One region of the Halomonas sp. GT genome, then DNA from elsewhere that is predicted to be linked to it. Evidence: predicted binding sites of a transcription regulator. Region 1 holds the regulator's gene; each other region holds the start of a gene.
What was found. Region 1 encodes sigma-54, which starts transcription at its own class of promoters, with help from an activator protein. Its sites were predicted from a motif close to TGGCACNNNNNTTGCTNT; they were not measured.

Region 1 (7,632 bases):
GACACGCCCTGGAAAGCGTATCGGCCCCGATGTGTTAGCGGCTGAAGCAGTACGCATCATGGAAGACAGTCGAATTACCGCACTGGCAGTCGTGGATGATCAGCAGCGCCCCATTGGTGCACTGCATATGCATGACTTACTTGCTAGCGGTGTCATTTAATCGTTCTTTTCAAAAATTAATAACGGAGGCTTCATGGCCCTACCTGACGCTCTACAAGACCGGATTCGCCGCGTAAAATTACTTGCCATTGATGTTGACGGCATACTTACCGATGGTCGCCTCTATTTTCAAGCTGACGGTATCGAAATCAAAGCGTTTCATACCCAAGATGGCCATGGCCTCAAACTATTGAAGCGTGTCGGTATTCATGTTGCGTTAATTACTGGACGTGATTCCCCTATGGTCAGCCAACGTGCTGCCTCCTTGGGTATTAGCCATGTCTACCAAGGGTGTGAAGATAAACTCACTACGCTACGCGCGCTATGCCAACGCCTTGATATCACGCTAGAACAAGTTGCTTATTGTGGTGACGACCTACCAGATCTTGCTCCTATCAAACGATCTGGTGTCGGCATCACCGTCCCTAATGCTCCGGATTATATGCATACCCATGCAGACTGGATCACCGACCGGCTTGGTGGCCACGGCGCTGTACGTGAAATCTGCGACACTTTATTGATGTCTCAAGGCCATTGGGACGCTGTCTTAGATACGTATCTACACGGCCAATCGTAATGCGCTTTTGGGTTAAGAAACGCGTTTGGATAACCGCCATGGTACTTGCCTTAGGTGGCGTGCTGGTGTGGCTAGATCCGCGCGGCCCTCAAGACCAATCAATCGACCCTGAGGCTCGCGCTCAAGAGCCCGGCCATGTATTAGAAAATGCAGAAATAACTCTGTTTGGTGACACCGGTGCTATCCAACAATCGCTGACGACGCCACGCTTAGTCCATACCCCTCAAACGGCAATGACCGATGTCATCTCACCCAGGGCGATACTATTTGATAGCGAAGAGCGTCAATGGCTAGCGACAGCGGAGACCGGCACTCTAAATACTGACACGCAGGCACTCACTTTAGCTGGCTCAGCCCAATTACTTGCACCTGATGAAGGCTGGCAGTTGAATACAGAGTTACTACATTATGATGGCATCACCCGTCATGCTTGGAGCGATGCCGAAACCATACTTCAGCAACCGCCACAGCGCATAGACGCTACACGTATGGATGTATGGCTGGATGATAGCCAGATCCGCTTAACCAATAACGTGCGCGGCGTTCACCCGCCTGCCACTCGTTCTCAGTAGGAGTCGCGATGAACGCTCTTATTCGCACGGCACTCTTCGTCATTGCGCTACCCATTTCAGCGGCAGCGCTACCGGTTATGGCGCAAAGCCAAGCCCCCGTAGAAGTAGAGGCTGACCGTTTAGATCTCGATCAACGAGCAGGCACCGCTGTGTATTCTGGCAACGTCGATATTCGGCAGGGCAATATGCAGCTGCGCGGCGATCGCGTGGAGATTCAACGCAACGATGCTGGCGAACTATCGCGCGCTGTTGCAACCGGTGGACGCGCCTATATACGCAACCAGCTCGAAGACCAAGCAAGCCCAATGGAAGGCTGGGCGAAGCGCATTATTTATCATGTTGCCGAGCGTCGGGTAGAGCTAATTGACCAAGCGGAACTGACTCAGCAAGCAGACCGTTTTGAAGGTGGGCGATTAGAGTATTTTATCGACCAAGGTGTGGTTCAGGCACGTTCCGATGTTAGTGGTGGTGAACCACAACGTATCCGCATGACTCTTCAGCCGGAACAATAGGAGTGCCCAGTGGCGACAAATAACGCAGAGCCTGCACCTCAAACCACAGCCTCAGAACCAGCATCAGAAACAGCGCCGATAAAAACACTTTATGCCCATCACTTAGCCAAAAGCTATAAACGCCGCCGTGTCGTTAAGGATATTAATCTAGAGATATCTCAAGGCAGCGTGGTAGGGCTGCTGGGGCCCAATGGCGCAGGCAAAACGACATCGTTTTATATGATCGTCGGTTTGGTAAAGTCTGACGCTGGAAAGGTTGGCATTGATGAGCTTGATTTAACCCATGCGCCCATGCATGAACGTGCAATGGCAGGCATTGGATACTTGCCTCAGGAAGCTTCTATTTTTCGCAAACTTTCCGTCGCTGACAACATCATGGCCATTCTGGAAACTCGCAAAGAACTCGATCGTAGCGCCCGGGAGCAGCGCCTTGAGTCGCTACTGGAAGATTTCCACATCACACACATTCGTGACAACTTCGGCATGAGTCTTTCGGGCGGAGAGCGTAGACGTGTTGAGATTGCTCGCTCCCTCGCGACAGAGCCTGCCTTTATCCTGCTTGATGAGCCGTTTGCCGGCGTTGATCCAATCTCAGTGGGCGATATTAAAACGATCATTCGAGCCCTCAAAAAACGTCATATCGGCGTGTTAATTACTGACCATAACGTCAGGGAAACACTAGATATTTGCGATATCGCCTACATTGTAGGTGACGGCCATATCATCGCCAGTGGTCCACCTCAGGAAATTCTCAACAACCAGCGGGTTAGAGACGTTTATTTGGGGGCTGATTTCCGCCTGTAAACAGTCACCTGCAGAAAAAATAGTATTGGTGGCATGCTTATTGCACTTGCACCAAGCCATAACTCGCACTAGGGTGGAGCTTTCTGATTAACGAGTGGTTCTCAGATGGTCATGAAAGCTTCTCTTCAATTGCGTATCGGTACACAGCTGACCATGACACCTCAGCTGCAGCAGGCCATTGCCCTGTTACAGCTATCAACGCTGGACCTCCGTCAAGAAATTCAGCAGGCACTTGATGCCAACCCTATGCTTGAGCAGGAAGATGAGTTCGGCGAACAGGCCGTTAGTGAACCCCAGGAAGCTGAATGGTCTGAAAGCATTCCTAACGAACTCTCTACTGACAGCGATTGGTCAGACACTTACCAAGACCTAGGCAGCCATGGTGTCAGCAGCGAAGGGCCTGACTTTGAGCGGCAAGCTGCTGGCCAAAGTTTGCATGGCCACTTACTTTGGCAACTCGCCATGACAGACTTTTCGCCACGCGACCATGCCATTGCTGAAAGCCTTATCGATGCACTGGATGCCAATGGCTACTTAACCCAGCCTCTCAATGACCTTCGCGAAGGACTTAAAGCCCAAGGACATGAAGGCCTTAGCCAACGTGAGGTTGAAACAACCTTGCTTCGTCTTCAACAGTTTGAGCCAACCGGCGTGTTTGCTCGCGACCTGCGGGAATGCTTAATGCTGCAGCTCGCTTCACTACCCGAAGATACACCGCTGCTCATGCCTGCCAAGCGGTTAGTACGTCAATTTCTTGAAGCACTCGGCAAAGATGATGTGCGTCTGCTAAAGCGGCGGTTAAGTCTGGATGATGAGCAGCTTGATGACGTAATTCGCTTGATCCGCAGCCTTGATCCTCGCCCAGGAAGTGCCTTTGGCGACACCGATGACAGCTATGTAACGCCAGATTTAGTCGTACGCCATGACCACGAAGGATGGCACCTGGAGCTAAACCCAGAGGCGTTGCCTCGCTTACGCATTCAACCTGACTACGCAAGCCTCATCAAACGGGCTGACAAGAGCCAGGATAACCAATTTTTAAAAGAGCATCTTCAAGAAGCTCGCTGGCTCATCAAGAGCCTTTCTAGCCGAAATGATACGCTACTGCGGGTGGGCCGAGAAATCATAGCTCGCCAGATAGGCTTTCTGGAACACGGCGAAGAAGCCATGAAACCGCTGATTTTAGCCGATATCGCAGACGCCGTAGAAATGCATGAATCCACTATTTCCAGGGTCACCACCCAGAAATACATTCATACTCCGCGCGGAGTGTTTGAACTCAAATACTTCTTTTCAAGCCAAGTAAGTAACCAGGACGGCGGTGACAGTCACTCCAGCACCGCCATCCGGGCTCGAATCAAAAAACTGGTGCAAGATGAACCGCCCGGGAAACCTCTCTCAGACAGCCGCCTCGTGTCGCTATTGGAAGAGGGTGGCATTAGTGTGGCAAGGCGAACGGTGGCCAAATATCGCGAGTCGATGGGCATACCCTCTTCAAGCGAACGCCGCCGTTTACGCTAATAAAGCAGTGCTAACGAACAAAGTCTGTCTAAGGGCTTTGCAATAGCGCAAAAAGGGTTACAATCGAAGAACAGTCCGATGGATAAGGAGCACGTCAATGCAAGTAAATATCACTGGTCATCACGTAGATCTGACTGACGCCTTGCGTGACTATGTAAATGAGAAGCTGGAACGCGTTGAGCGCCATTATGACAATATCACCACCGTACAAGTGACCTTATCTGTTGAAAAGGAGCGTCAGCAAGCTGCCTGCACCCTGCATGCTGCAGGTGCCGATCTACACGCAGAAGCATTAGACAACGATATGTACGCTGCGATTGATGCACTAGCGGACAAAATTGACCGTCAACTCGTTAAACACAAGGAAAAAGCACAAGCTCGCGCCCAAGGCGCTGGCGTGCGTTAACTCAATGACGTTGGAAACTATTCTTCCCCCGGAGCGCGTGCTGTATGACGTCCCCGGGGGCAGCAAAAAAAGAGTGCTGGAGTTTTTCAGCACCTTTATTGCGCAAAACACGCCAAGCCTAGATAGCCAAGAAGTCTTCAGCCGCCTGATTGGTCGCGAGCGCCTGGGCAGCACTGGAATAGGCAACGGCGTTGCTATTCCTCACGCCCGTAGCCCTCATTGCAGCTCACCTATCGCTGGTTTTTTAAAGTTAGCTGAGCCCGTGGATTTCGATGCTATCGATGGCGATCCCGTCGATCTTGTTTTCGTCCTTTTAGTTCCCGAAGAGGCAGACGACACGCACTTAGCCTTATTAGGGCAAGTAGCGTCTATCATGAACAGCGTTGACACACGTCAGCAGCTTCGTAAAGCGGCTAGCCAGCGTGAGCTATTGGACCTTATAACAGCAAAAATTCGTGAACAATCTGTTACCTAGATGGTCCACCGCTAGACACTGCCTACTAATTTAACGTTAACCTCCATTTTTATTGGCATGCCAAGAGAAACTCTATGCAACTGGTGATCATTAGCGGCCGTTCAGGGTCCGGTAAATCTATCGCCTTACAAGCGTTAGAAGATCTTGGCTATTGTGCCATCGATAATTTGCCCGCCATGCTACTCGGCTCCCTTGTGGATGAGCTTCGTGAGCAAGGCGCACGTCCCCAACTAGCGGTAAGTATCGATGCGCGTAATTTACCAGCTGCGCTAAAGCAGCTGCCAAAAATGCTTGAATCTTTGCGTCAGAAAAGCATTCACTTCCAGGTTATCTATCTAACCACCGATGCCAGAATTCTTCTTGAGCGATACTCAGCTACGCGTCGTCGTCACCCTCTTACGCGTGATAGTGACATGACGCTTGAAGAGGCCATCAATAAAGAAGAAGAAACCCTACTCGACATCCGTGATCTTGCTGACCTAATGATCGACACATCGCGTCTATCGGTTCATGACCTCCGCCGCAGGATAACGGATCAAGTTGCCCAACAGCGTGAAGATAGATTAACGCTGACCCTAGAGTCATTTGGCTATAAACGCGGTGTCCCACTTGATGCCGATCTCGTCTTTGACGTGCGCTGCTTACCAAACCCCTACTGGGACCCTACGCTGCGCCAATACACTGGGCGTGACGCGAACATCATCAACTTTCTGAAGGGATATCCCGTCGTAGAAGAAATGCGCAATGATATCCAGACATGGTTGGAAAAGTGGCTACCCGCTTACCAAAATAGCCAGCGCAGTTATATGACGATTGCTATTGGCTGTACCGGCGGGCAGCACCGCTCTGTCTATATGGTGGAACAACTGGCGCAAATGCTGGTTAAACAAGCGGGAGAGGTTCAACTCCGTCATCGTGAGCTAGGCTTGCAGTACACTCTTAGTGAACAGCAGCCCTCCACATCCTCGCCTTCAACAAACGCACAATAAGCAACGCTTTTTCTTCACGACCCCACTCGGCAAAAAGGAACCAGAGTGCCAGAAAGAACCTTAACACTCACTAATCAGCGCGGCCTTCATGCTCGTGCAGCGACGAAACTCGTCAAGTGTGGCCAACAGTTTTCGGCCAATATTCACGTTTACAAACAACAGCAAATGGCAGATGCGGCCAACATTATGTCGTTATTGATGCTGGCCGCTCCCTGTGGCACTGAACTTAGAATCCATGCGGAAGGCGACGACGCCGAACAAGCACTAGAGGCCATTGAAGCACTGTTCGACGCACGTTTTGATGAAGACCACTAACATCAGTAAAACAGCGTCAGCCAACGTGTTAACTGAACTGTTACCTCCGTTGTTAGTTACCAGCGACGGTCATTGCATCAATTAGCCAGCTACCCGTGTGAATACTGCCACGGGTATCAATGTCATCACCGACAGCTACCAAACCCGCAAACATGCTATTCAAATTACTGGCAATGGTGAACTCCTCAATAGGGTGCTGTATTTCGCCATTTTCAACCCAAAAGCCGGCAGCGCCTCGCGAATAGTCGCCTGTTACGCCGTTAACCCCCTGCCCCATTAGTTCAGTCACCCAAATGCCACGCCCCATCTGCTTCAGCAAGTCATCGCGGGGCGTCAGCGGCGCTAACAAACGTAAATTACGCGCACCGCCAGCATTACCTGTAGATTGCATGCCTAAGCGCCGCGCACTGTAAGCAGACAGCATATAGCTGGCAACGCTACCCTGCTCAATAAAGCGATTGTTGCGAGTCTGAACGCCCTCAGCATCAAACGGCGAGCTAGCCGTCGCTCCGACCTCCATAGGCCGTTCTTCCAGGCCAAACCAGCTCGGGAATAGCGAGCTACCTAAACGATCACATAAGAAAGAGGATTCGCGATAAAGCGCTCCACCTGCCAACGCCCCCATTAAGTGACCTACCAGGCCGCTGGAAAGTGACGGGTCGAATAGCACCGGGAAGGTGCCTGTTGGCGGCCGTTGAGCACCTAACCGACGTAGCGTGCGTGACGCCGCTTCGCGGCCAACCTCCGCAGGGTCTCGAAGCATGGCAGGATTACGAGCCGAAGTATAATCGTAATCGCGCTGCATCCCCTTCTCATCCTGTGCAATCAGCATGCAGGAAAGTGAATGACTACTGCCTTTCTGGGTACCGAGGAAACCGTGGCTGTTAGCGTAAACTCGCACTCCCTCACCGCTAGATAGCGAAGCGCCTTCCGACTGGTGAATCCCCACCACATCACGCCCTGCTTTCTCACACGCCAGCGCCAAATCGATTGCTTCGTCTGTCGTCAACGCCCATGGATAATGTACTTTAAGATCAGGCAGGTCAGTTGCCATTAGCGACGCATCTGCTAACCCTGCGGCAGGATCCTCACCTGTATAACGAGCAATTGCCAGGGCCTTCTCCACCGTGGCTTTAATTGACGCACTGCTGGCATCGGTAGACGAGGCGCTGCCCTTGCGCTGCCCAACATATAGCGTAATGGCAATTCCTTGATCACGTGAAAGTTCGACAGTTTCCACCTCACCAAGACGCACGCTTATCCCAAGGCCTTGATCTACACTAGCGCCGACTTCAGCAGCAT
Region 2 (7,632 bases), 1.5 Mb from region 1:
AATGCGCTTGGTGTTGGGGAAATCAAACCCGGCATTGATGAGGGCGCTGCGCACCCGCTCACGGCTCTCTTTGACGGCGGTTTCCGGCAGGCCCACCAGCGTCAGCCCCGGCAATCCGTTGGCTAGATGTACCTCGACATGCACGGCGGGGGCTTCCAGCCCAACGCCTGCGCGTGTGGCCACAATGGCTAGTGTCATGGCGCTCCCTCGCTAGTTTTGATTCCTGACGTAACCCTACGGTATCTGGAACGTTTAAAAATAGCGTGCGCCGGGAAAGGTAACCTTAGTTAACGGTTGGATCAGTTGCTTGAGCTGGGCTGTCTAGCGAGAGTGCAGCGAACAATTCTCTTGCAAAGCGCTGGGCAGAGGGCAGTGCGCCGAAGCTCCAGACGGGTGGTAGGCGTAGCAGTTGAGCGTTTTTAACGCTGGGTAAGTGCTGCCATAGGCTGCTGCTTTCGAGCTGTTCCTCGATACCGGCGGGAAGCGGCTCGATAATCACTAACGTTGCCTCTGGGTAGCGTGCCAGGGCCTCAATCCCCACCAGTGTAAAGCCCCAGGCGTTGGTGGGTTGGTCCCACGCATTGGGCAGTGTTAGTTGCTTAAGTACAGCATTGTAGAGGCTGCTTTCTCCAAACACTCGCACATGGCGGGCGTCCATAAACTGCACCATCAGCAGCGGCGCACTTTCAGGGGCCTGGTCGCGCAGTTTGGCCATTAGGGTTTGCGTCTCGTTGATCAGCTTTTCTGCCTGGGTATTGCGGTTGGTTAGCTCCCCTAACTGGCGCGTTAGTGCCTGCATCTCTTGCCACGTATCAGTGCCCGGTGAGTAGAACGAAAAGGTGCTGACAGGAGCAATCCGCTCCAGGCGAGGCGCTAACCCGGCAAACATGGGGGATAGCAGTATTTGTTCTGGAGGTACTTGGGCTAGCAGTTCCAGGTTTGGCTGAGTGCGTAGCCCCATATCGGTGGCACTGTCAGGTATCCGAGGCTCGCCTACCCATGCATGGTAATCGCTCTGCTGAGCGACACTGCCGACAGGGGCGTCTAACGCCAGTAAGGTTTCTGCAATGGTCCAGTCGATAGTTGCCCACTGTGCTTTGGCGGTAGAAAACGTCAGTAGGCAAACGGCAAAGAGCCCGCCGCGTACGAGCAAAGAGAGCAAGCTGGGGTGGCGCATGGTGGTGAGAAGCCATCCAAGAAGTAAGGCGTATATTTAAACGATAATGTTTATTGTTTGCAAACATTGGTTTCGGGAAAAGCTTGAGGAAAAAAATGCCCAGGCGCTATACCAGGGCATCACTGGTGCTGACGTTTTTAGAAGCAGTATTTTAGAAACAATGGATTAGAAACGGTAGTGAACGCTGGCGGTAACGCCTCGTTCTGCGCCGAAGTAGCAGTACTCCAGCGAGTTGCAGGAAGCCACGTACTCCTTATCCAGCAGGTTGTTTACATTTAAGCGTGTCTCAACCCCTTCAACGCCGAGCTGGCTTAGGTCGTAGCCAATGGTGGCATCGACCAGGGTGTAGTCAGGGACGGTTTCAGTGTTGGCTCGATCGGCGGCAATATCCGCGTAGTGGCGCACGCCAACCCCGACATCCACACCGTTCAGCCAGCCATCGTTGACGGCGTATTGACCCCACAGCTGCACTTGATGGCGCGGCGAATAGATCGCATTGTTGCCCTGATTGCCATCATCGCTTTTGGCGTAGGTGATGTCGGTGAAGCTATAGCCTGCCTGAACCGAGAGGGTATCCGTTAGCTGGGTTTGTGCTTCTAACTCCACCCCCTGTGATTCAATTTCACCTACCGCGCGATAAGGGTCGGAGGGCTGTTCTTTGGTCGCGACATTCTCTTGGCTGATATGGAACAGTGCCGCGCTGAATTGGCTAGCACTGCCGTTAGGCTGGAATTTTAGGCCAGCTTCCCACTGCTCACCTTCCATCGGCGCTAATAAGTTGCCGTTTTCATCTACAAAACTGGTAGGCGTGAAAGCGGTGGAATAGCTAGCATAGGGCGCTACACCGTTATCGAACAGATATACCATACCGGCGCGGCCACTGAACTGGGTATCGCTAAGTGAGCTGGTGTCACCGCTATCGCGGTTGGTATTGTCGATATTCACCCAGTCGTAGCGGCCGCCTAGCGTGAAGCGCCAGTTATCGACGGCGATTTGATCCTGTAGATAAACACCCGTTTGGTCGATCTCATGACGTTCACGGGTAGGTGCGTAAAATTCAATCGGGCCGCTACCATAGTTGGGATTAAAGGCATTGATGGGGGGAAAGTACCCAGAAGGCCATGACACGTCATTTTCCCGCTGTTGGTAATCGACCCCAGCAAGCAGGGTGTGGTCCATAAAGCCGCTGCTGATGGTAGCTTCAAGCTGGTTGTCGATAGTCCAGGCTTCTAAAGATTCATCGCTGACAGAATAGTAGCGAGTTAATTCGTCAGAGGTAGCTGACGTCCAGCCATAGCCATAGACTTGGTTAAGCACCACATCGGAATTGAGATAACGGAGTAGCTGGCGGCCCGTTACGTCGTCATTAAAGCGATGTTCCAGGGTATAGCCAGCCATGCGCTGAGTACGCTCGTAGGCGTTATAGTCGGCTTCGCCATCAAAAAAGTTGTTACTGATCTTCTTGCCATTTCTGGGTACTACCGCTCCTTCATAGGGCACACCAGAGTGGTAGCCGCCTTCTGGCTCATCTTGCAGGTAAGCCTCGACCGTTAGGCTGGTGTCATCGGTGATATCCCAGGTTAGCCGGGGCGCAATGGCATAGCGCTCTTCTTCGGCGGGGCCAAACTGGGTGTCGGCGGTACTGGCAATACCGGTCAGGCGAAAGGCCACTCGCTGCTCTGCGCCAATTGGCCCAGTGAGGTCAAAAGCGGCACTGCGCTGGTTATTATTGCCTACTCGAAAGCGTAGCTCACCGCCTTGTTCAAATTCAGGGCGCTTGCTATTTAGCGCCACCACTCCGCCAGGTGACGCGCGACCATAGAGCACCGAGGCAGGCCCGCGAACGACTTCAATACTCTCTAAGAACCACGGATCGATGCGCATACTGCTATGGGAGTTGGCATCACCCATGACCTTTAAGCCATCTAAGAAGGTATTGCTCAAACTGCCGTCAGAAAACCCGCGCAATACTAGGTAATCGAAACGATTGGAAGCGCCGACCTGATTGCTGTACACGCCGGGAGTGTAGTTAGTGGCGCGCTGAACGGTGCTCACCCCACGGTGATCCATTTGTTCACGAGTGATGGTAGAAACGCTTTGAGGTGTTTCGATAAAAGGGGTGGTAACTTTGGTAGCCGCCTGCTGGGCAGTCACGGTGACGGTTGCTAGCTCGGAAGCCTGCTGAGCAAAGGCCGGCGTGGCGGTAAAGGCTATCAGCATTGCACTACTAAGGGGTGACAGGAGAAAGCGGCGTTGTGGTGACGACATAAGGAGTTCCTGTAGGCCGAGGAAGCAAAATAAGTAATGAGAATTATTACTTTTTGAGAGTCTTCAAAGGTATGCGCAATGCCAAACTAGTTATGCGTCCTGCCAAATGCCGCGGAAGGAGGGAACTCGTTGTAATAGATGACAGCAACTGGTGTTCGTCCAGCAGTGGCTAAGCATGCAGAAGTAACACCAAGGTGGTTACTTCTGCATGCTGTGAGGTGTCATACCAAACTGGCGCTTGAAGGCCGTGGCAAAGTTGCTGGCATGGCGATAGCCGCATGCATGGGCAGCCTGTTGCACACTAAAGCCCTTTTCTAAATCGCGGTAAGCTTTTTGCAGTCGGGAAGCGCGCAGGTGTTCAAAAATTGAGCAGCCATAATAAGAGTGAAATTTCTGACGCAGGCTGCTGGGGCTCATGGCCGCTTCTTTGGCCAATGTTTGCAGGTGATAACGCTGTTCGGGGTGCTCCGCGATTTTCTGATGCAACGCGGTGATGCAGCGTTGGTCACGCTGGGAAAGCTTGGGCGATTTAGGCTGTTGCTGGCGCTGTTCCGGTAGCCCAAGCCCCAGGAGTTGCAGCGCCAGCCCTTGCCATAATAATGATTGACGCCAAGCGGTGGGCGGTTGATCGATGGTGGTGCAAAGCGTTTTCCGTAGTGCAGTAGGTAACTGCCATACTTGAAACTGCGGGCTGTGTGGCGGTATCGGTAGCGCAAGTGGTGCCGTCGCCAATACCGCTAAGTTGACGGTGCGCAAACGTGGCTGGGCAGGCTGGCGAACGATGATTGGGTGCTGGGCATCAAAATGCGCACAAAACCCATCGCCTGCCTTTAATCGGTAGGGCGTCTCACCTAGTTGAGCACTGATCTCGCCTTCCAAAATAACGCTGATAAACCAGGGCACACTCTGATAGGAAGTAGAGGTGTAAGTGCGTTCCACCTGTAGATCAGAAAGCGTTAGATGGAGAGCCTGCGAAAGACTTACATCGTGAACATGACCTAATGCTACCGGGCCAAGAGGACTAGGTGAGTCTTCAATACGGTAGTGAATCCCAAAGCGCTGGCCAAGCTGCACAAGTGCTTGTGACGTGATTTCAGGCGTTGAAGCGCGTTGCTGCTGTGGCATCGTGGTGATAGTAATCGCGGTGAGGGCAGCTTGGTGCAGTTACCTATTCAATATGAGTTTCAATGTGGGACTGCTTTGTATGGCTGCCCTTTATTGGTGCTCAAAAGAGGTAAAAAATTATCGTACAGGCAAGATATCACCATCATACCGAATGTCAATGATAGTGATTATTATTAACAGGAAGAGTCAGCGGCAAGGAGAATTGCTTGCCGCTGGCAACAGAATGTCGCTTACGCTCAGGTATCCGCTTTAGGCGGCTGGGTGTTTTCAGTTTGAGCGCTGTGGGGCTTAGTGGGCGTTGGTGGCGCTTCTGCTTCAACCGGGGTGCTGCTTGTTGAGGTAGAGGCTTCCACCGCTGCCTCAAGGCTGGCCACTTGGCGCTCCAGGGCTTCAACGCGGGAACGGGTGCGTTGTAATACATCCATCAAAATATCAAAGTCTTCCCGTGACACCAGCTCTAGCCTGTCAAAGGCACCACGCACTACCTGCTGTACGCCTTTTTGAATATCTTCCGGGGCTTGGGACGCGTTCTGCAAACGATCCCCAATTTGCTGGGCTAAACGGCTAATGCGATCTTGAGGCGCCATCGCTCTCTCCTTAAATGACTACGCATAAATGTGCACTGCTTGCTAATAAGGATACGCAACCCGCCGTCGATACGCATGTATCGTTTGAAAATTAGCGTCTGGCCTCTTTTTATCGACGCAGTGCATCGAAATGAAGCACCTCGTTTTTATTAATGTTCTTTTATGGTGCAAGCAGGTCGTGGTGGCTGCTGCTAAGTCTTCCTTGCCACCGAGCAATCTTAATTTTTATAAAACAACCTGCTGACTTATAAGAAAAAAAAGTTGGGTGGCACGGTATGCGCATTAACGAGATAAGTAGTTAACTCGGGCGGCGCTGCCGCTACCTAATCCAGCAGGGGAGATCCGGGATGAAACTCATCACCGCTATCATCAAGCCATTCAAACTTGACGACGTTCGTGAAGCGCTCGCCGACAACGGCGTTCAGGGCATCACGGTGACTGAAGTTAAAGGCTTCGGTCGTCAGAAGGGGCATACCGAGCTGTATCGTGGGGCAGAGTATGTTGTCGATTTTCTACCCAAAGTAAAAGTAGAAGTTGCTGTCGATGATGCGCGCCTGGAAAGCGTTCTTGATGCTATTTGCAGCGCGGCCAACAGCGGCAAGATCGGCGATGGCAAGGTGTTTGTAACGCCATTAGAAGATGTGATCCGTATTCGTACTGGTGAGCGGGGCGCTGACGCCGTGTAACGCTTTCCGGCCTGCCTTTTACGTATAACTTCTCTTAATACAACGGGGAACACCTCATGAATGAGTTAGCTGATTTGAGCTATGCGCTCGATACGTTTTACTTCTTGATTTGCGGCGTGCTCGTAATGTGGATGGCCGCTGGCTTCTCAATGCTTGAAGCTGGCTTGGTTCGGTCAAAAAACACCGCCGAAATCCTGACCAAAAATATCGCGCTGTTTGCAATTGCCTGCACCATGTACTTGCTGGTGGGTTACTACATCATGTATTCCAGCAGCGCAGGTGGCTTCTTACCCAACCTTGGTTTCTTAATCGGCGCTGAAAACAGCGTGGATGCAGTGACTGCAGGCGGTGATGATGCGCCTTACTACTCAATGCGCTCTGACTTTTTCTTCCAGGTAGTGTTCGTGGCAACTGCCATGTCGATTGTGTCTGGTGCGGTTGCTGAGCGCATGAAGCTGTGGGCATTCCTGGCCTTCGCGGTGGTGATGACAGCCTTTATTTATCCAGTGTCTGGCTACTGGACATGGGGCGGCGGTTGGTTGTCTGAAGTCGGTTATTCCGATTACGCGGGTTCTGGGATTGTTCACTTAGCAGGTGCCGCGGCTGCCTTAGCGGGTGTATTGGTGCTTGGCCCACGTAAAGGTAAGTACGGTAAAGATGGGTCTATCCATGCGATTCCAGGCGCCAACATGCCGCTGGCCACACTGGGTACCTTCATTCTTTGGATGGGTTGGTTCGGTTTCAACGGTGGCTCTGAGTTGAAAATGTCCGACATCAGCTCTGCCAACAACGTTGCTCAGGTGTTTGTTAACACCAATGCGGCCGCTGCTGGTGGCGTGCTTGCCGCACTGATTCTTGCCAAACTGTGGTTCCGTAAAGCGGATCTTACCATGGCACTTAACGGTGCACTGGCTGGTCTTGTCGCGATTACTGCCGATCCTCTTTCACCCTCTGCGCTGGGCGCTGCGGTGATTGGGGCTGTGGGTGGCTTGATCGTTGTCGCTGCGATCGTCACGCTGGACAAACTGAAGCTTGATGATCCGGTCGGTGCGATCTCGGTACACGGTGTGGTGGGTATCTGGGGCGTGCTTGCGGTACCGTTGACCAATGGCGACGCTTCTTTCGGCGCACAGCTGATCGGTATTGTTGGTATCTTTGGCTGGGTATTCGTCGCGAGCCTGGTGGTATGGTTGGTGCTGAAAGCCATCATGGGCATCCGCGTCAGCGAAGAAGAAGAGTATGAAGGTGTCGATATTGCTGAGTGCGGTCTTGAAGCCTATCCCGAATTTAGCGTTAAGAAATAAGCTTACGCTAATTAAATGAGCTGGCGTGCTCTTTTGGCCTCCCTATCGGGAGGCCTTTTTGCCTTAGTGCATTCTTACAATCCATTGGCGTTGATTTTTTATTCTCTGCCTGTAGCGGTGTATGCTTAACGCTAACGGGCTTGGCTAACAGCAGTGTCCCGCCAACCTTTAATAAAAGGCCACCAAGCTAGAGGATGTCGCAATGAAATTGATCTCAGCCATTATCAAGCCGTTTAAGCTTGATGACGTACGCGAATCGCTCTCTGATATCGGCGTGCAGGGCATTACGGTAACGGAAGTGAAGGGCTTTGGCCGTCAGAAAGGTCACACAGAGCTATATCGTGGTGCAGAGTACGTGGTGGATTTCCTGCCCAAAGTAAAGCTAGAAGTTGCGGTAGATGATGATATGGCAGAACAGGTTATTGATGCCATCACGCAGGTTGCCAATACAGGCAAAATCGGCGATGGCAAAATCTTTGTTATGC
Region 3 (7,632 bases), 1.4 Mb from region 1:
ATCTTTCAAGATGGGTTTTCTACCAAAACCGGTAAACATCGTGGCATTGGTTTAGCACTGGTCGCGCGGCTGTGCCGTCAGCATGGCGGTGAGGTGACATTAGAAGAGAGCGAGTTAGGTGGCGCGTGCTTTATTGCCGTGCTGGATCGTTCGCTTTGCGACGAAGTAGCCACAACGCCTTAAATCATAATAACGACGCCAGGAAGAGGAAACACTATGTCTGCGACGCAATACGGTATTTTGGTCGTCGAAGACGATTTTCGCATTGCCGATATCCACAAGGCTTTTATCGAGCAAAGTGACGGCTTTTATGTGGTGGGGTTAGCACGTAACGGCAACGAAGCAAAAGCCTTGATGGCCCAGCATGCTGATGCTGTTCAACTCATCTTATTAGATGCTTACTTGCCTGATGTGGAGGGTCTGGAGCTGCTATGGGCCATTCGCCGCGACTATGTACATGTGGATATCGTCATGGTGACAGCCGCCCGGGAAGTAGAAACTATCAGCGAAGCGTTGCGTGGTGGCGTCTTTGATTACCTGATTAAACCAATTGAAGCGACGCGTATGACGCAAATGCTGACACGTTTTCGCCGCGAGCGAGAGGCATTGGCGAATCGAGCTGAAATGAGTCAAGACGAGCTGGATCAAGTGCTTGCTCGCTTACAACCAGGTGAACCTCCGCGGCTAGCGACGCGCACGTTACCTAAAGGCATCGACCGCTTGACCCTGCGCCGTGTGGTGGATTCGCTGGCAGCCGAACATGACTCTCAAACAGCGATGCAGGTAGCGCAGGCAATGGGCGCAAGCCGTTCAACAGCGCGGCGTTATTTGGAGTTCTTAGTGGCTGAACAAGCGGTTAACGCCGAAATTGGTTACGGTGATGTCGGCCGCCCTGAGCGGCGCTATCGGCTGCTGGAATCCTCCACAACATGGCTGGAATCACTGTAAACGAGCCGTTATAAACCGGTCGTGAACAAAATGAACAAAACGCACAAAAAGCACTTTTTGCCATTAATGGTCATAAGCTTGTCGCGAGGAGTAGCGGTCTTCTAATGTGAAGGGTGTAACCACACAAAGATACGTAGACAACAACCATCTATAACAATAGTTAGCTAATGTGGAGAACGCCCATGACCATGCTTCCCCTTAAGCGCTTTGCCGTGCTTGCCTTACCAATGGCAGCCCTTGCCATGACAACGTCCGCCAACGCCCAAGAGTGGACACCGAGCCGCTCGATTGAATTTGTTGCCCCGGCCAACCCAGGTGGCGGTTGGGACACGCTAGTGCGCACCATGTCCCGCGTTATTCAGCAAGAAGAGCTGGCTGACGAAAGCTTTGCAGCCATTAACGTGCCTGGCGGCGGCGGTGCGGTTGCTTGGGCTCAGGTAGCCCGTGATAACGGCAATCCGCATAAACTTTTCGCCACCAGCCCGCCGATGATTTTGGTACCTCTGGCAGGCGCATCGCGTTACGACCACACCGATTTCACCCCGATTGCGCGCATCAATACCGACTATTCGATTATTTTGGTAGCGGCAGACTCCGAGTATCAAAACCTGGATGATCTTTTTACAGCGCTTAAAGAGAACCCTAGCTTAAGCGTGGGCGGTGGTAGTGCGCCGGGCTCGATGGATCATATCTCGGTTGCTGGTCTTGCTTCCGCCGCGGGGATGGAAGCCTCTTCGGTCAACTACATTCCCTTCTCAGGGGGTGGCGACGCCATGACTAACCTGATGGGTGGCCATATCGAGGCAGTCATTGGCGGTGCCGGTGAAGCGGTAGGGCAGTTGGGCGAAGGTAGCCAGCTGCGCGCACTGGGCGTTTCTTCCGAAGAGCGTCTGGGCGGTGGACTGGCGGATGTACCCACTTATCAAGAGCAGGGTTACGACTACACCTTCGATATTTGGCGTGGCGTAATGGGTGCGCCGGAAATGCCTGAAGAGGCGGTTGAATACTACGAGACGCTCTTCGCCGAGATGCTCGAAACTGATGCATGGCGCGAAGCAAGCGACCAGCTGGGTTGGATTGATGCCTACCAGGATAGCGACGCCTTCGCTACCTTTCTGGATGAGCAACAAGAGCAGTTCAGCAGCGTGTTGACCGACCTGGGGCTGATGCGCCAGTAAGCGCTCGTCCCAAAGGCTCCCCCGGTGGCAGCGTGCCACCGGGATCTTCCGTCTGATACCGCAAGGGTCTTGCTGTACAGCAATGACATCTTCGGAGAGCTTTCCCATGACTCGATTCAATACCAACCAATGGCTAGCGCTTGTGTTGGCGTTAGTGGCGGCTGCCTATCTGGCAATGGCCTGGCAAATTCCAAACTTTCCGCTGCCCCGTCCAGTGGATTCTGATCTGTTTCCAAAAGTGTTAGGTGTTTCCCTGCTATTGCTGTCGGCGTGCTTGTTTTTTGAGCGTCCTGGTCCTATTGCGGGTACCGATCAGATTGATCAAGCCGAAACCCAAGGGCCGCTGTTGCTAACGCCTTGGGCGCGGGTGATCGTCACCGCCATCGCCATTGCTGCCTACGCGTTCCTGCTCGTGCCGCTGGGCTTTGTGCTGGCCTCGACGCTACTGTGTGTTGGCCTAACGGCTTACTACGGCTACCGCCGCCATGGGGTCAATCTGGCAACATCACTTGGAGTGGTGTTGGCGCTGTATTTGACCATGACGCGGGTAATGGATGTTTACCTACCCACTGGCGTGCTGCCGTTTTAACCAAGCCGCGCTTGCCCACTGTTAGCGGGTTTAAAAGAGAGACACTCCCATGGATGCCTTTAACAATCTAATGTATGGCTTTGGCATCGCGCTTGAGCCTATTAATATCGCTTACGTCTTTGCCGGTGTCTTTGCTGGCACTATTATCGGTATGTTGCCCGGCCTTGGGCCGATCAGCGCGTTGGCGCTGATGATCCCGATTACCTTCGCTATGGAGCCTTCTTCAGGGCTGATCTTGATGGCCGGGGTGTATTACGGCGCTATTTTCGGCGGCTCCACCTCATCTATTTTGCTTAACGCCCCCGGCGTGGCGGGAACGGTTGCGACCTCTTTTGACGGCTATCCGATGGCCAAGCAAGGGTTGGCAGGTAAGGCGCTAGCCATTGCCGCTTATTCCTCCTTTGTTGGCGGTACTATCTCCGTTGTCTTCTTGATGTTGATTGCGCCACTGCTCTCCAAAGTCGCGGTGAGTTTTGGCCCTGCTGAGTACTTCGCATTGATGGTACTGGGGCTAACAGCGGTTGTGTCGCTATCCGATAAGTCACTGGTTAAAGGATTAATTGCGGCCGTGATTGGGGTAATGATCTCGATCATCGGGATTGATATGCAAACCGGCACCGAGCGCTTCACCTTTGGTTCTGCCCACTTGCTTGACGGTATCGACTTTCTGGTAGTGGCGCTGGGTATCTTCGCCTTGGCCGAAGTGTTTTACATGTTACTGCGGGGTGGTGGCGGTAAAGAAGCGCCGCGCAATGCGATTGGCTCGTTAAAATTGACCCGCAGTGAAGTGAAGCAGATTGCCGGGCCGGTTAGCCGCAGTTCAGTATTGGGCTTTTTTACCGGTGTTCTGCCGGGTGCAGGTGCGACCATTGGTTCGTTTCTTGGCTATAGCATGGAAAAACGGATTGCCAAAGACGGTGATACCTTTGGTAAAGGCAACATTAAGGGTGTTGCAGCGCCGGAAGCAGCAAATAATGCGGCGTGCACCGGTTCGTTTGTACCGCTGTTAACCTTGGGTGTGCCGGGGTCTGGCACCACCGCCGTACTGCTTGGCGCATTGCTGGTGATGGGCGTTAATCCTGGTCCGATGATGCTTGAGCAGCGCCCGGATGTGTTCTGGGGCGTGGTCGCCAGTATGTATATCGGCAATATCTTCCTGCTGGTGCTTAATCTGCCGCTGATTCCGCTGATCGCTAAGATTCTCGATCTGCCCAAGCCGCTGCTGCTATCACTGATTTTGATCTTCTGCATGATCGGTGTTTACGGCATGAGCTTCAGCGTGTTCGACTTATTACTGCTGCTTGGTTTTGGCTTGGTTGGCCTAGGGATGCGCCTGTTCGGTTTCCCCGCCGCGCCGCTGATTTTGGCGCTCATTCTAGGCAACATCATGGAAGAGTCCATGCGCCGTGCGCTGCAGATCTCCGGTGGTGATTGGATGACCTTTATCGACAAACCAATTTCCCTGTCGTTACTGGTTATCGCGGTGCTATCGCTTGGTTTGCCGTTGCTGAAAAAGCGCCGCACTAAGCGCTTGAATACTGCTGAATAGAACACAAACATGCGTGTAAAGCGCCCTAGGGGTTCCTAGGGCGCTTTTTTTGTGGAAAAAATTGGTTAGATCAATAGGTGTGGGAGATAGAAAGCGCCCTATTGGTGCGAGGTGTCGTTGTGGTGCATAAACAGCGTGCATTTTTTGGATGTTGGCGCGCCACGATAGTGCGGCCGGCGAAGATGGGACTGCTTTTTTTGAAGCCAACCTTTTGATTTTAAATTTTTTAATGTTTCTTTTTGTAGTGTGGCGCAAACCTTGCAAAAGCTAAGGGCTAGTGGATGCACCAAGCCCCGTAATGGCCGTACCCACGTTACATAACGGGAAGCCTTGGCCGCGAAGCTCAAATAACGAGCCCCGTCATAAGGGGCGCAAGGAGGTTCAAGTGACCACATTGCAGCGCAAGACACACCCTCATACCGTTGGCCGTTTCGCTACTGCCTTAATGACCGCCGCCGTCATGGGAGCCAGTACACAAGCCGTCGCCCAGGATGACGATCCGATCAAGGTCGGTATTCTTCACTCACTTTCAGGCACGATGGCGATCAGTGAGACTGTTCTCAAAGACACCGTTGAGATGCTTATTGAGCAGCAAAACGACGCGGGTGGCTTGCTGGGTCGCCAACTTGAAGCGGTTGTTGTCGACCCAGCCTCTAACTGGCCGCTATTTGCCGAGCGTGCTAGAGAGCTACTGGCGCAAGAAGAGGTCGACGTGATCTTCGGCAACTGGACCTCCGTTTCCCGTAAGGCAGTACTACCGGTAGTGGAAGAGCTTAACGGCCTGTTGTTCTACCCAGTGCAGTATGAAGGTGAAGAGTCCTCGGAAAACGTCTTTTATACCGGTGCCGCCCCCAACCAGCAGGCGATTCCTGCGGTTGAGTATCTGATTAATGAAGTCGGCATCGAGCGCTTTGCGCTGGTGGGTACCGACTACGTCTATCCGCGTACCACCAACCGTATTCTCGAAGCTTTCCTCAAAGATGAGCATGGCATCGCTGATGAGGACATCATGATCAACTACACGCCGTTCGGCCATTCAGATTGGCAGAATATCGTGTCAGAAATACGCCGCTTTGGTGAAGAGGGTAAACCCACGGCTGTTATCTCAACGATTAACGGCGATGCCAATGTGCCGTTTTACACCGAACTCTCTAACCAAGGCATTGATGCTGCCGATATTCCGGTCATCGCCTTCTCTGTAGGCGAGCAAGAACTCACCGGCATTGATACGGGTCCGTTAGTCGGCCACTTGGCGGCCTGGAACTACTTCATGAGCGTCGATACTGATGACAACTACGACTTTATCGACGCCTGGATTGACTACACCGGCGACGAAGAGGCCGTCACCAACGACCCCATGGAAGCGCACTACATTGGCTTCAACATGTGGGCGGAAGCGGTGCGTAAAGCAGGCACTACCGACGTGGATGCGGTGAAAGACGCGATTATCGGTGTCACTGTACCTAATCTTTCCGGTGGCTATGCGGCGATGATGCCCAACCATCACATCACTAAGCCGGTGTTGATTGGTGAAGTTCAAGACAATGGTCAGTTCGATATCGTCTGGCAAACGCCTTCTACCGTGGCGGGCGATGCATGGTCTGACTACTTGCCTGGCTCACGTGATTTGATTGCCGATTGGCGCAAGCCCATGGAGTGCGGCAACTTCAACGTGGTGAACGGCTCTTGTGGTGGTAGCACCGCAGCGGAAGAAGCCGAAGCCGCCCTCGCTGAGTAAATGATGATCCCTCGCTGCTTGGTTAAACGCTGAGTGGTGGGGGAGCACGCTACCTCCCTTTTTTAGATCACTGTTTCTAATATAACCAAAGGAAGAACCCCATGAGGCGTTTCCTTTCCTTAGGGTTGCTGTGCCTGCTGTTGTTAAGCGTCACAGTTACCGCCCAGGCACAAACAAGCGGCACCGCTGAGGCTGATGACGCAGCGGCACTTGAGCTACTAGAAGCGCTAGATGTGCGTTCTTATCCAGCCAAAGGCGAAGCGATTATCGCTATTTTGCAAAGCGATGACGAGCGCGCGCGTGATTGGCTGCAGTCATTGTTGGATGGACGCTTGCAGCGCACTGACGGCGGCCGTTTTGTGGTGGTGCTCGATAATCAAGGTCGCGATTGGCCAGTTGCAGATGCGTTAACCGGTGAACCACTTGGAGAAATGTCTCGGCGTGACTTAGATCGTATTGGCATTAACAATGCACTGCGTAATCAGTTACGTAGCGCTATTGCCGTAGTGGATTTGTATTCGCCAAACGTTGAGCGCCGTCGTACTTCAGCCAGCCGACTACTGGGTGAGGTCGATGAAGAGCTGGCTGAACCGCTCAATGAACTTATCGCTGAGGAAGAAGATGCTGAGGTAATGCGTAGGCTTACCCAGGCGCTGGCGATTTACCAGGTTGAAAGCGGCGAGCTTGAAGGCGTTGAAACGCTGCGAGGCAGTTTGCACCCACGTGTTCGCGTAGCGCTTAGTCGGGCAGCTAATAGCGATGACCCTATTATTGCCGATGCCGCCAATGAAGCGCTGATCAGCATTGAGCAGAATCTCAAAATTAATCGTGGTTTAGAAACGCTCTACTTTGGGCTTTCGCTTGGCTCGGTGTTAGTGCTGGCGGCGATTGGCTTGGCCATTACCTTCGGCGTAATGGGCGTTATCAATATGGCCCATGGTGAGCTAATCATGCTGGGTGCTTATACCACGTGGATGATGCAGCAACTGTTGCCCGGCCAGCCAGGGCTGGCGCTAATTCTGTCGATTCCCGCGGGCTTTATGGTGGCTGCGCTTGTGGGTATTGCCATTGAGCGAGGCGTTATTCAGTTTCTGAAGGGCCGTCCGTTGGAAACCCTACTGGCGACGTTCGGTATCAGCCTGATTTTACAACAGCTGGTGCGAACGGTGATTTCACCGCTAAATCGGACGGTCATAACGCCCGAATGGATGAGCGGTTCATTAGTGATTAACGACGCCCTGTCGCTGACGCTTAATCGTATGTTTGTACTCGGTTTTGCACTTGTGGTGTTTGCCGCGCTGATGCTGATTATGCGCCGCACGCGCCTAGGGCTTGAAGTGCGCGCAGTGACCCAAAACCGCGCCATGGCACGTTCAATGGGTATCCGCGCCACCCGGGTCGATATTATGACCTTCGCGTTAGGGTCTGGCGTCGCAGGTTTGGCAGGCGTTGCGTTATCACAGCTTACCAACGTCGGCCCCAATCTGGGCCAGAACTACATTATTGATTCGTTCATGGTGGTGGTGTTTGGCGGCGTAGGTAACCTGTGGGGCACGTTGGTGGCCGGGCTTTCCCTGGGCATTATCAACCAAGTGTTGGAACCCTGGGCAGGCGCCGTGCTGGCCAAAAT
Region 4 (7,632 bases), 1.4 Mb from region 1:
CCGAGACCTTGCCGAAGGAGGCTACCGCATGAGCTTGCTGCAATCGCTAACCACGCGGGATCGGGTGTTTGATTTTATGGCACCTCAGGCCTCACCGGTAGATGTGCGTCATGGCCCGATTCTGTATATGGAAGATGTCTCGGTGAGCTTCGATGGCTTCAAGGCAATCAACAACTTAAACCTAACCATTGATGATGGTGAACTGCGCTGCATTATCGGCCCTAACGGGGCCGGTAAAACGACCATGATGGACATCATTACTGGCAAAACGCGCCCCAACGAAGGCAGCGTGTGGTTTGGTAGCCGTCATAATCTACTGCAAATGAATGAACCGGATATCGCCAGCTTGGGGATTGGTCGTAAGTTCCAAAAGCCTACGGTATTTGAAGCGCTGAGCGTGTTTGAAAACCTGGAGTTGGCGATGGCCGCCGACAAGCGTATTTTCCCCACGCTGACGGCCCGCATGACGGGTGAAATTAAAGACCGTATCAATGAGGTACTTGAAACGATTGGCCTGACCGAGCTGCGCTACCAGCCAGCAGGGATTCTTTCCCACGGCCAAAAGCAGTGGCTGGAAATTGGCATGCTGTTAATGCAGCGCCCGCGCCTGCTACTGGTGGATGAGCCCGTTGCCGGGATGACGGAACAGGAGATGGAGCGTACCGCAGAGCTGTTGACGGGCCTCGCTGGTAAGCAGTCGGTGGTCGTGGTAGAGCATGACATGGGGTTTGTACGTTCTATTGCCCGTAAAGTGACCGTGTTGCACCAAGGCAGCGTGCTGGCGGAAGGCAGTATGGATCAGGTTTCAAGCGACCCCAACGTGGTTGAGGTGTATCTGGGTGCGGACGACGAGGAGGCTGCCTAATGCTGGCGATTGAAAAACTCAACCAGTTTTACGGAGAAAGCCACACGCTGTGGGATTTAGATCTCGATGTGCCTGAAGGCCAGTGCACTTGTGTGATGGGCCGCAACGGGGTGGGTAAGACTACCTTGATGAAAGCCATTATGGGCGAAGTGGCTGTAAAGAGTGGCCAGCTACGCTATCACAACGGTAAAGAAGGTCAGGTTGAACTAACGAAGAAAGCCGTTGAGGCACGTTCCCGTTTGGGCATTGGTTTTGTCCCCCAGGGGCGGCAGATTTTTCCGCTGCTCACCGTGGAAGAAAATCTACGCACCGGCTTGGCAGCACGCAGTGATGGGCTGAGAAAAATTCCCGAGCGTATCTATGAACTGTTCCCTGTTTTAAAAGAGATGAAGCATCGCCGTGGCGGTGATTTGTCCGGTGGGCAACAGCAGCAGCTGGCCATTGGCCGTGCGCTGGTGATAGAGCCCAAGCTGCTGATTTTGGATGAGCCAGGGGAAGGTATTCAGCCCAATATTGTGGCGCAAATCGGTCAGGTGATTCGCCAACTGATCAAAGAGGATGGCTTAACGGTATTGCTGGTCGAGCAGAAGCTGCCCTTTGCCCGCAAGTACGCCGACCGCTTTGTGATTATGGATCGCGGCCGACCGGTCGCCAAAGGCGAGATCGCTGAGCTTTCCAACGAACTGATCAAACAGCATTTGACCGTTTAAGTTATCCACAGCTGGTTTCACTGACGTCCGCCACTGTCTTATTCACAGCGTTGCCTTATTCACAATGTTGCCTCACTCAAGGCAATGGCGGGCTTATTATTAAAACCCTGCGCTGAGTAAGCATTGGCACTATTATTTTGCGTGTAAGATGGCTTGTCTTCGTAATAATAATTGGGTGCGCAATGCGCTATAAAGATAAATATCAGCTCGCCGACGAATGGCAAGTGCTTTTAGAGCGCACGCCACTATTGCTGCGCCAAGCAGTGGAAACGCTGGTAGAGCACCACTGTGACCGCTTTGCGGATCATTTTTATGGGGTAATGTTGGAAGACCCCCATGCATCGCTTTTTCTCTCCAATGATCAGGTGCGAGAGCGTTTAAATCCGTCTATGCGGCGCTGGCTGAAGGCAATGTTTGCCGTTGAGCATGCCGATTTTTACGCCTTGGTAGAACAGCAGGAGAAGGTGGGGCATGTGCATGCCCGCGTCGATATCCCCGTCAACTTGGTGCTTAACGGGGCAAGGCAGCTAAAAAAAGCGTTTTATCAACAAATTAACGCCACGCTAACAGCACCTCTTTCGCCAGGTGATGCCTGCGTCTACGTCTCAGATCATATCGATATGGCCATGGAGATAATGAGCCACGCCTACTCCGTCGCCAATGACCGTAATGCGCGCACTGAAGAAGCCTACAAGCTATTCGCGCTCACCCAGAATATTGGTGATGAACGCGAGCGTCAGCGCTCTGCGTTACTGAACTGGGAAAATACACTAATGTTTGCCGTTGCCGCGCAGCAGGAAACGGCAACACTGCCCAAACTTTCCAAATCGGAATTTGGCTTGTGGTATTTTCACAAAGCCTGCCATGCCTTTGAAGGCGCGCCAGAAATCACCACGATTTCGCGACATATCCGTCAGGTCGATCAAGAGTGGCTTGTTGCACTGGGTCAGGATGACATGGGCCAGCGGCTTAATGCCCTGAGTGATATTCGCGATGCGGCGCGCACTATTCTCATGTTGCTAGATGACGTACTCGAGCGTGCGTCGGGGCTAGAAGCGGGACGCGATAGTTTGACGCGCTTGTTGAATCGTAAGTTTCTGTCCGTGGTGCTGAGTCGGGAAATTGAAATTGCTCGCCATTCAGAAAAACGCTTTGCCCTGCTCATGGTAGATATAGACCACTTCAAGACGATTAATGATACCCATGGTCATGATGCTGGCGATCATGTGCTACAGCAGGTGGCGAGTATACTCGATCGCTCTACTCGGGGCGGTGACTATGTATTCCGTATGGGCGGCGAAGAGTTTTTAATTGTATTGGTCGATACTGATCAAGATGGCAGTCGACTATTTGCCGAGCGCCTGCGTCGCGCAGTGGCCAAAGAACCCATGCTAGCTGCCGCTGATACACTATTGAACGTGACTGTCAGCGTAGGTGTTACGCTTCACGACGGTCATCCTGATTATCAGCGTTCGATACAGCGCGCTGATCAAGCTTTGTACCAAGCGAAGCGGGGTGGGCGTGATCGGGTAATTGTGCAAAATACATAAATGTTCAATTGCGGTGCGATCTACCGCTGTATTGACTCTTTTTGGTGCGAAATGGGCAGAATGAACGTGCCGTTGTTCATCTAAAACGGGCGCTTTGGCAGTGTATTCACATTTTTCACCATTTTGGCGCATTCCTTGCATTTCAAGTTGAAATATTTATCAACAGGAAGCGATAGCGCCCATGATTCTGTGTGAACTTGCGACACCCGCTGCTGGCTCAGGTCATCGCTTTGATGGCGAACGTCACTGGGCGGCATCGCTGGCGCTTCGTTTTGCTAACCGTGAGGGCACAACCCGGTTGGTGCAGGCCCGTCATCAAGGACCTCTACGAGTACAACGCCCGTTTTACCCAGAAGGCAGCACAGAAGCTTGCCATGTGTATGTGCTTCACCCGCCCGGTGGCTTGGTTAGCGGTGATGCACTGACGATTCGCGCCCACATCGAGCGTGGCGCCCACGCGCTACTCACCACGCCTGCGGCGAACAAGCTTTATAAAGCTGACAGTCAGGGCGTCGCCTGGAATCAAGATACCGAACTGAACGTGGATGATGGCGGCATCCTTGAATGGCTGCCCCAGGAAACCATTGCCTTTGATGGCTCCAAAGGCACTCAGCGAACCCATATTGCGTTGCATGGCAGCGCCCGCTGCCTGGGCTGGGAAATCATGGCGCTGGGTCGCCCTGCCAGTGAGCTTCCTTATGTAACAGGCCGCATTGAGCAGCACTTTCGTTTAACCCTAGATGGCAAGCCGTTGTGGCTTGAACGCCAACCGTTGGACCCTGTACATCCGCGTTTTAACGGGCGCTGGGGGCAGGGGGGCGCCACGGTGCAAGCCACGCTGTGGGCGGTTGGTTTAGAAGATGCCGGTGCGGCGATTGATGAACTACGCGAAGCGCTGCCGGACAACCCACGCTGGGCAGTTACCGTACGCCATGGTGTTCTGCTGCTACGCTACCTTGGAAACTCCCGTAATGAAGCCTGGGCGCTGTGTGAACAGGCCTGGCACCTATTACGTCCGCGCTGGATCTCACGTGCCGCCCACACGCCGCGCATTTGGTTAACCTAAACGTTGTGCAGCAGGTGCTAAATAAGTTACCTCCACTAATGCAAATGAAAACCTTTTGCATTAAAGTGTTGTTTTGTGACCTGCACCGAGATGCACCATGTTGCTCAACGTTTTACCCTCCTCGTATTGGCTGCTTATCTTACGCATCCTGGCCGCGACGCTTGGCGGCTATATAGTCGCTGCACTGTTCTCGGTGGCAGCGCTTGGCTTACCGCTAGATATCATGATGTCTCTGCGTATCGGCATGATGGGGAGCTTCATTATTTGGGCGGGCGTGGCGACCTGGTCATTCATCGCGCCGAGTTTGATTCGCCTTTGGGGGGCTATCGGTCTAGCCGCTTGCGGCCTTCTATTGGTGGCTAACTATGGTATCCACTAAGCGCAGCGTGAGGCGTAATATGGCTCAGCTGCACACATGGTGCGGCTTGTTAGCTGCTTGGCTGCTGTTTGCCGTTTTTCTGACGGGAACACTGAGTTACTTCAAAGAGAGTATCTCGTTATGGATGCAGCCCGAGCTGCCGAGTGTCGCCGCGAACGCTGAGTGGGATAACCGACGTCTGGCTGATTACTGGCAGCACTATCTTGCTGAACATGCCTCATCGGCGAGAAGCTGGCAGATTACCTTTCCTAATGAGCGCATGTCGGTCTCGACAGCCGTTTGGTTTGGGGAGGATGGGAGAGAGCAGTTGGTGCTTGACCCAACCACTTTGTCGTTGGTAACCCCGCGTGAAACGCGTGGGGGTGATTTTTTCTACCGATTCCATTTTCAATTGCATCACCTCCCCGCCGTTTATGGTCGCTGGATCATTGGTATCGCCACCATGATGATGTTCGTGGCAATCATCAGCGGCGTGATAACCCATAAAAAAATTCTGCGGGATTTTTTTGCTTTCCGACCCCAGAAGGGCGCCCGTAGCTGGCTAGATGCTCACAATGCATTTTCTGTGTTAACGCTGCCTTTTCAGCTAATGATTACCTATACCGGCTTGATAACGCTCATGTCGCTCTATATGCCTTGGGGAGTAGAACACGCGTTTCCCGATGCTGACGCGCGTCGCCAAGCGACCAGTGAACTGCATGCCTTTCCCCTCTCTGACTCAGCCACTGGGCAGCCTGCAGCGTTACATGCTCTAAGTGAACTAGTCGGTGATGCTGAATCGCATTGGCACAAGCCGGTGCAGTCCCTGAGGGTCAGCCACCCTGGCGATGCGGGCGCGCGTGTCGTAGTTTGGCAGAGTGCTTACGAGGCGTTATCCGCACACCGCCCACAACGTATCTATGAGGCAAGTTCGGGCGCGTTGTTAGCAGAAACGCAGTCGCAACGTGTTGATGAACAAGCACACGGCGTCATGGTGGGGTTACATGCAGGACGTTTTGCCGACTGGGGTATGCGCTGGATCTATTTTGCGTTGGGCGCTGCTGGGTGTGGCATGGTGGCAACCGGACTATTGCTATGGACGTCAAAGCGTAAGCACAAGAAGGGCAGTGTGGTGGGGATCTGGTGTGTCGAGCGGCTTAACATAGCGACGCTGGCGGGCATGCCGATTGCCGTGTTGGTCTTTTTAGCCAGCAACCGACTTTTACCGGTGGCGCTTAGTGGGCGTGCCCAATGGGAAATTCATTTTTTCTTTGCCGCCTGGCTGCTCGCGTTGCTACACGCTGTCTTCAGGCGCTCGGCCTCGCAGGCATGGCGGGAGCAGTTAACACTGACCGTTATCTTGTTGCTTTGCTTGCCAATACTGAATCTCTTGGTTCCTTCCTATCGTGTTTTAGGTGATCTTGTTGCAGGTAACTGGCAGCGTGTTAGCGTTGACCTGATCTGCTTGGTCAGCGCGCTGATCATCGTATGGCAAATGAGACGAGCCGCTAAAAAAGCGAGCACCCGTGTGCAGACTATTCAGGTGGCGTCATGATGCTCCTCACGATTCTGGCACTCTGTACGCTGGGTTTTGCATTAATTGCGCTATCGGATAGCCGCCATCGACGCCGTTGTGGCCTTAAGCCTGCTCAACAAAAACCTTGGTTCTGGGCGGGCAGCGCGATACTTGGTTGGCCGCTTTGGTTGGCAATGGAAACCTGGAGCACAGGGCTGGCAATAACGCTATGGCTTGGTTGCCTAAGCATCTCGGCGGGAGTGGTATTTCTTGGTCTGGCGATGTTTGAGCGTTTCCGCCAGCAGCCGTAATTACCCCCGCCGCTGGCGATTTAATAAATAAACCAAATAGACACCGCCCAGCCCAGCCGTTAAAACACCGACGGGTAACGCCCCAGAAGGCAATGAGTACTGAGCCGCTAAGTCTGCCGCTAATAGCAGTAGGGCGCCGACCACACCTGCCGCTAAGGGGAGAGGCCCGGGTTTTCGCCAAAGGCGTAACGCCAACTGGGGCGCGGCAAGGGATACAAACGCAATCGGCCCTACCGTCGCAACCGCGCCACCCGCAAGAAAAGCCCCCATTACGGCACTTAATAAGCGTGATGCTGCCAAGTTAACGCCGAGGTTTTTGGCGACTGGATCGCCAAGTGCCATAAGGCGCAGCCGGGGCGCTATCAGCACAATACCGGGCAGTAACAGCAAGCACAGGCTAAGCATTGGCCAAAGGTCGTGCCACTGGCGTCCTGCTAAGCTACCGCTAAGCCAAATCATCGCATCTCGCGCTTGCTCTTGGCCCAGCCACGTCAAATTTAGCTGCACGCCTGCTAGGGCTAAGGCATTGATAGCGATGCCAGCAATAATCATTGAAGAGGGGTGGCGAAAGCCGTGCCCAGAGCCGCTATAGACCGCTAGCGTGCCGATGATCGCACCCAGTGCGGCCCCCATCGTGGTAGAGACAATGCCCGTCAGCCAACTGCTTGCCAGCAGTGCTCCGAGGCTAGCGCTGGCGGTAAGGCCGATAATGTCGGGACTGCCTAATGGGTTACGGGTGATGCCTTGAAACAGGGCACCCGATACGCCTAGCGCAAACCCAGCACACAGCGCGACGAATGCCCGGGGTAAGCGCAGCGTAAACGCCTGCCACTGTTCAAACGGTGTCGCATTACCTTGGATAAGGTGCCCAAGCGCTTCTTTACTAAGTCCTTGGCTTCCCAGCATCAGAGAACCAAGTAATAGCCCTAAAGCGATGATGCTGACCAACATGTAGGGGGCTAAAGCTAGGGATGGCAAACGACGGGGGGCTGGCAGTAACGTATTAAAGCGTTTCATCATGGCTCACACAGCGCGCTGGTTAATGCGCAAAGCGACTAATAGAAATGGCGCGCCTAGCAGCGCCGTCAGGATCCCAGTCATGATTTCAGAAGGGCTTAGCAAAAGGCGTGCGAGCAGGTCTGCGAGTATCATCATTAGGGGGCCCATCACCAGCGCGATGGCAAGTTGCCAATAAATGTAATGACCGGCAATTTTTTTGGCCAATAACGGCACGGCTAAGCCCACGAAGGCGATAG

Region 2: B6A39_RS17825 (P-II family nitrogen regulator) is a predicted target of sigma-54. The motif match lies at 5,424-5,441, and genes of this name have one in related genera.
Region 3: urtA (urea ABC transporter substrate-binding protein) is a predicted target of sigma-54. The motif match lies at 4,512-4,529, and genes of this name have one in related genera.
Region 4: B6A39_RS17560 (urease accessory protein UreD) is a predicted target of sigma-54. The motif match lies at 3,250-3,267, and genes of this name have one in related genera.

What each region holds. Positions count from the first base shown of each region.
Region 1 covers NZ_CP020562.1:2,467,282-2,474,913, forward strand. The annotation lists gene B6A39_RS11575 (KpsF/GutQ family sugar-phosphate isomerase) at 1-160, shown strand, start outside; gene B6A39_RS11580 (KdsC family phosphatase) at 194-736, shown strand; gene lptC (LPS export ABC transporter periplasmic protein LptC) at 736-1,308, shown strand; gene lptA (lipopolysaccharide transport periplasmic protein LptA) at 1,317-1,820, shown strand; gene lptB (LPS export ABC transporter ATP-binding protein) at 1,899-2,624, shown strand; gene B6A39_RS11600 (RNA polymerase factor sigma-54) at 2,730-4,145, shown strand; gene hpf (ribosome hibernation-promoting factor, HPF/YfiA family) at 4,243-4,551, shown strand; gene ptsN (PTS IIA-like nitrogen regulatory protein PtsN) at 4,556-5,026, shown strand; gene rapZ (RNase adapter RapZ) at 5,101-6,015, shown strand; gene B6A39_RS11620 (HPr family phosphocarrier protein) at 6,061-6,330, shown strand; gene pmbA (metalloprotease PmbA) at 6,383-7,632, opposite strand, start outside.
Region 2 covers NZ_CP020562.1:3,942,363-3,949,994, reverse strand. The annotation lists partial or broken gene B6A39_RS17850 (YifB family Mg chelatase-like AAA ATPase) at 1-198, opposite strand, end outside; gene B6A39_RS17845 (ABC transporter substrate-binding protein) at 284-1,177, opposite strand; gene B6A39_RS17840 (TonB-dependent siderophore receptor) at 1,343-3,445, opposite strand; gene B6A39_RS17835 (AraC family transcriptional regulator) at 3,644-4,570, opposite strand; gene B6A39_RS17830 (accessory factor UbiK family protein) at 4,807-5,157, opposite strand; gene B6A39_RS17825 (P-II family nitrogen regulator) at 5,505-5,843, shown strand; gene B6A39_RS17820 (ammonium transporter) at 5,900-7,147, shown strand; gene glnK (P-II family nitrogen regulator) at 7,350-7,632, shown strand, end outside.
Region 3 covers NZ_CP020562.1:3,890,183-3,897,814, reverse strand. The annotation lists gene B6A39_RS17615 (ATP-binding protein) at 1-183, shown strand, start outside; gene B6A39_RS17610 (response regulator) at 217-948, shown strand; gene B6A39_RS17605 (Bug family tripartite tricarboxylate transporter substrate binding protein) at 1,131-2,126, shown strand; gene B6A39_RS17600 (tripartite tricarboxylate transporter TctB family protein) at 2,233-2,715, shown strand; gene B6A39_RS17595 (tripartite tricarboxylate transporter permease) at 2,765-4,264, shown strand; gene urtA (urea ABC transporter substrate-binding protein) at 4,650-6,002, shown strand; gene urtB (urea ABC transporter permease subunit UrtB) at 6,104-7,632, shown strand, end outside.
Region 4 covers NZ_CP020562.1:3,881,349-3,888,980, reverse strand. The annotation lists gene urtC (urea ABC transporter permease subunit UrtC) at 1-32, shown strand, start outside; gene urtD (urea ABC transporter ATP-binding protein UrtD) at 29-865, shown strand; gene urtE (urea ABC transporter ATP-binding subunit UrtE) at 865-1,575, shown strand; gene B6A39_RS17565 (diguanylate cyclase) at 1,758-3,125, shown strand; gene B6A39_RS17560 (urease accessory protein UreD) at 3,307-4,191, shown strand; gene B6A39_RS17555 (hypothetical protein) at 4,289-4,570, shown strand; gene B6A39_RS17550 (PepSY-associated TM helix domain-containing protein) at 4,590-6,104, shown strand; gene B6A39_RS17545 (DUF3325 domain-containing protein) at 6,101-6,376, shown strand; gene B6A39_RS17540 (FecCD family ABC transporter permease) at 6,377-7,396, opposite strand; gene B6A39_RS17535 (FecCD family ABC transporter permease) at 7,400-7,632, opposite strand, start outside.